2 regions of the Serratia fonticola genome follow, and region 2 is predicted to be linked to the other one. Evidence: riboswitches for the same ligand, from Rfam matches in the RefSeq annotation. Region 2 holds a riboswitch; the other holds the start of a gene.

Region 1 (2,411 bases), 1.6 Mb from region 2:
GCCAGCATGCGAATACGGGTTGCCAGATCTTCATCACTTCTGGCTTGAGGGAGGGCAATCACCCGCACTTCCGAGTTGGCGTATTGCTGTTCAAGCTTGGCGGTAACGGCCTGCTTCAATTCCTTGATCCGCTCAAGCGGTAGCGTCCGGCATACCCCAACGCTCACCTCGATAAACAGCGTGGCTCCGCCACTGCGTAGGCGAATATTTTCTGTAGACAGCACCGCGGGGAAATCATTAAGCAGGGCCGCGATATCTTCCCGCGTGCCAGCAGGTGCAGTATCAATCAGGGAATCAAAGGAGCGTTTTCCTAGCTTCAAGGCGGCAGTCAGGATAAAGCAGGCGACGATCAGTGCCGCTAGTGCGTCCGCACGGGCAAAACCAAATAGCACAAAAACCATGCCCAACAGCACCACGCCGGAAGACAACATATCGGAGAAGAAATGCAGAGCATCGGCTTCCAGAGCCGCGCTGTTGGTGGCTTTGGCCACACGGTTCAAGGCCCGGACACGGAAGAAGTCAACCACAATGGACACCAGCAGTACCGCAATCACTACCGGTGCAGCCACAATCTGGTTTGCCTCACCTATCAGGCTGCTTACTGCTTCAAAGACGATCCAACCCCCAGCCGCCAGCAGGAGGAGTACCTCAAACAATGCGGCCAGATTCTCAACCTTGCCATGGCCGAAGTGATGGTCATCATCAGCAGGCTTATCGCTGACGCTCACCGCCCACCAGGTGATGCTGGTGGCAATAAAATCGGTAAATGAATGGATACCTTCGGATATCAGGCCAATACTGCCGGTAAATATACCCGCGATAAATTTACCTAACGCCAACAATCCGCTGATAATCATCGAGTTTCGGGCGACGGCCTGTTTTTGATTTTGCATAGCACAGCTCATAGTTGAATTAAAAAAATCAGCGTTTGGTTTTTACGGAACATTGCCAGACAAAAGCGACGAGCAGCAAGCTTGCGGTAGCTGTCAGCAATAAACAGGAGAGAAATGCAGTTTGACCGGTGGAATGTAAATAAATCTCATTAATTCCTACCGAGATCATAAAAATAGCGTACAGCAATCCAAGAATAAAAATCATCATCATTATCACGCGCGGTAAATACCGTCCGTTTATTGCGGTTATTCATCCTCCCCGCAATGATTTGATGAGGCTACGGGGAGGATGATGCTAGGCGGATCTTTTTCGTTCATTAGTCATCCCATTTGGTGCTCAGATAGGCTGCAATCAGCCCCAGTGAGCTGACGAAAAACAAAAATCCCATAAAAAACATCATATTTCCCATAATTTTATCCTCGGTTAACTGTAATCGATAACGACCTCTGTGGTTAAAAGTAAGTGTGCAACGTAGTCTCTGGCTTCATTCACCGTCAGGGTACCTGCGCGGAGAAAAAGTCAGCGTTCAAAGAGTTAGCAATGGCTGACCCGCCTGTGTTGCTGGCGCGGTAGCGGTCATCGCTGAGGAGTCTGGAAGTCATTGACCCTATTGCTGTTTAAACTTCAACAGTGCATCGCATAGGGGAGTAAACCAAAGAGGGGGAGTGCAGAAAGCCTATCTCCGCGTCCAGGTTTTAGCACTATACAACGTATCTGAACAATGTATCTGAAGAACAGTTCAGAAGTTACCTTGGGCTGAACCTTAATCCGATAAAGCCTGTCTTAACCTTGGGCATCTCTCGATGTCGTCAGATCAGTAACCTGTGTTTGTATAGGAGCCTCGCCAAACGAGATACTGCATATAACTACGCGGTGATTATAGGCGTGCTGGGCGCGATTGTGCTCGAAAATCGGCACCTCGTTGAGGTGATATTTAAGAAGTTATATTTAAACGAACGATTTATCTTAATGAACGATAATTTTGCAGTGATATAAACACCATGACGGGGATATTCAATTACCTTAATCAGCATTTATACGCTGAATAAAAGCAAAAACCGACCTTTTACAGTCGGTTTTACAGTTAGGAATGCACTATTACCGCATAGTCACGAATTCTTCCGCTGCGGTTGGGTGGATCGCCACGGTGTTGTCGAAGTCTTTCTTGGTCGCGCCCATCTTGATTGCCACGGCAAAGCCCTGCAGGATTTCATCCATGCCAAAGCCAATCCCGTGCAGGCCAACGATCTTCTCTTCTTCACCCACACATACCAGCTTCATGCGGCACGGCTGGCGATGCTGAGTTACGGCGCTGTACATGGCGGTGAAGGACGATTTATAGACCTTCACTTTGTCCTCGCCAAACTGCTCCTTCGCCTGCGGTTCGGTCAGGCCAATGGTGCCAATTGGCGGGTGGCTGAACACCACGGTGGCGATGTTGCTGTAGTCCAGATGTTCGTCCGGCTTGTTGTTGAACAGGCGCTCGGACAGGCGACGGCCAGCGGCGACGGCAACCG
Region 2 (2,411 bases):
CAACATCGATAACCTCGATGAGAAGGCGGCTGGCATGAACATCGTGACCGAGCCAACCAAGCGTGAGCTGACCACGGTCATGTCCAACAGCTTCGGTTTCGGCGGCACCAACGCCACGCTGGTAATGCGTAAACTGCAGAAGTAAGCGCAGGGCGTCATATTATCAATCGGGCACCGTAATAGGTGCCCGATTTTTTTGTTTTTCTAGACGATGGAATACCTCAGTTCGATATTCTGCTTTCGTTCAATAAAGCGTCAGCTGAAGAAATAGAAACGGGCCACAATCAGCACCGTTAAAAGGGTTAGCGCAATGATGCTGCGCTTTAAGTTTTCCAAGGTTATTCTCCTCATTATCTACATTGCAGTATAGGCACTTTATTCAGGTCATTAATGGGGTAAATAGGATATTTAATCGACGTTGATAGAGTGAAAATACGCCTTGAAATGTCATTATGGGTCAGTATTTTTATATTTTTGTAAAATCAATAATAGGTGCCAGGGGCAGGGTCATTAATGGCGTTGCTTGTGGAATATGTCCGTATGAAATTCTAAATAACGCTTAAACCAAACTCCTGAAAGTACGATCCTCTAGCATATTATTTATCAAAAACAAAACAGCCATTATTAAATTAAACGAGGCGGCGTTTTTCGTTTAACTTAAAAAATTCTGTGATAACAATGTTTTTATTATGTTAATTTTTTGCTTTTCATATAAATGACGTATAAACAACATTTCCGTTTTTTATCTCTATCAGATAAAACCCGGCATAATGCCTGCGCTTTATCTAGCTTTACGATCTCGTTATGGCGAGGCTCCTATACGAACACAAGTTACCGCTCTAATGGCATCGAGAGAGGCCACCAAGGGTAAAACAAGCATTAGCCGAATCAAGGCATTGCTAAGGTAACTTCCCCCTGGGGATACGTTGTATAGTGCTAAACCCAAGACGTGGGGATCGGCTTTCGCTGTCCTGTCTTGTCGCCTCTATGAGACTCCATCTTTCAATCGGGAGTATCTAGAATGTCACATGTTGTATTGCAAGACCTTTACCAAAATGCCAACTTTGAAGACGACGCCGTTGCGCGTTATATGAACAAAAAAGTCTTTGTTCTGCATCAAGATCTTTACGTTGGCGAAGCCAGGAAAATATTCGTTAATCAACTTTCCAACGACGATATTCCCGCACAAATTTTTATTGAAGACGGCACCAAACTGGTGGGAGTTCTTTCTGTTAAACGCTTATTGCAGGAAGAACATAATGGCGAGCGTATCAAGGATATGATGGAAACCACCTTCTTCCATGTCAAACCCACGGACGAACGTGAACATATCGCCAAACTGGTGGACAATAATAATTTAGATATTGTGGCAGTGGTCGATAATGGCCGTTTGGTTGGCTGCTTAACGGAGCGCGAAATAGCGCAGATTATCGAGGATGAAAACACCGAGGATGCCCATATGCAAGGGGCAAGCCTGCCGCTGGATAAGCCTTACCTTGAAATGACCTCTTTCGAACTGTGGAAAAAACGCAGCGTGTGGCTGCTGTTGCTGTTCGTCGCCGAAGCTTATACCAGTACGGTTATTCAGCATTTTGAGGAGTCATTGGAAGCGGCGATTGCCCTGGCCTTCTTTATCCCGCTATTGGTGGGCACCGGGGGCAACAGCGGTACGCAAATCACCTCAACCATTGTGCGGGCCATGGCTTTGGGAGAGGTCCGTATGCGCGATGTGGGGAGCGTGCTGCGCAAGGAAATGACTACTTCGATCATGATCGCGTTAACGCTGGCCTGTGCTGGTGCGTTCCGTGGTTGGATGATGGGGATCGGCTATGAGATTACGCTCATCGTGAGCTTGACCCTGGTTTGTATTACGTTGTGGGCCGCGATTGTCTCTTCCGTGATCCCAATGGCTCTGAAACGCTTCGGTGTGGATCCTGCCGTAGTTTCCGCCCCGTTTATCACCACGCTGATAGATGGCACCGGCTTGATCATCTACTTCAAAATAGCCCAGTGGACCTTGGGGCTGAATTAATAATGGAAACCGGCGCAAGCCGGTTTTTGCTATGATTAACGGGCTTTTTAAGCCGTGTAGTTGACTGAAATCAAAGCATTTCCAGTTTGCAGGATGGTTCCGAGGCGGCTTTGTCAGCGGGTGTAAATTCCGTTCCTGTGAGGGTTTTCTGCCGATATACTCAGCGCAGTTTCTTACTCTGGAATTTTTGCATGTCGGCTTTGGCGTCCATCTCAATATCTATGCATCGGTTGCGCTTCGCCAAGAAGCGGGCCGCAGCATGGCTATTGGCCGTCTGCTGGCTACTGCTAAACAGCCAACTGGCGATCGCCAGCCATCACTGCAATCTGCAACTCACCACCGTTGCGCCAGCCGCACAGCATACGATGCATATGCAGGC

Evidence for each region. Region 2 has a riboswitch for magnesium ahead of WN53_RS26055 (magnesium transporter). Riboswitches for the same ligand answer to the same signal wherever they lie in the genome.
Region 1: it holds a riboswitch for magnesium, as region 2 does, so the genes downstream of both, mgtS (protein MgtS) here and WN53_RS26055 (magnesium transporter) in region 2, are expected to answer to the same signal.

Annotation. Positions count from the first base shown of each region.
Region 1 is NZ_CP011254.1:1,488,753-1,491,163, reverse strand. It holds gene WN53_RS06595 (cation-efflux pump) at 1-893, opposite strand, end outside; gene mgtS (protein MgtS) at 1,211-1,282, opposite strand; M-box (ykoK) riboswitch at 1,568-1,754, opposite strand; gene gorA (glutathione-disulfide reductase) at 1,993-2,411, opposite strand, start outside.
Region 2 is NZ_CP011254.1:5,868,590-5,871,000, reverse strand. It holds gene fabB (beta-ketoacyl-ACP synthase I) at 1-145, shown strand, start outside; M-box (ykoK) riboswitch at 792-962, shown strand; gene WN53_RS26055 (magnesium transporter) at 1,022-2,032, shown strand; gene WN53_RS26050 (hypothetical protein) at 2,224-2,411, shown strand, end outside.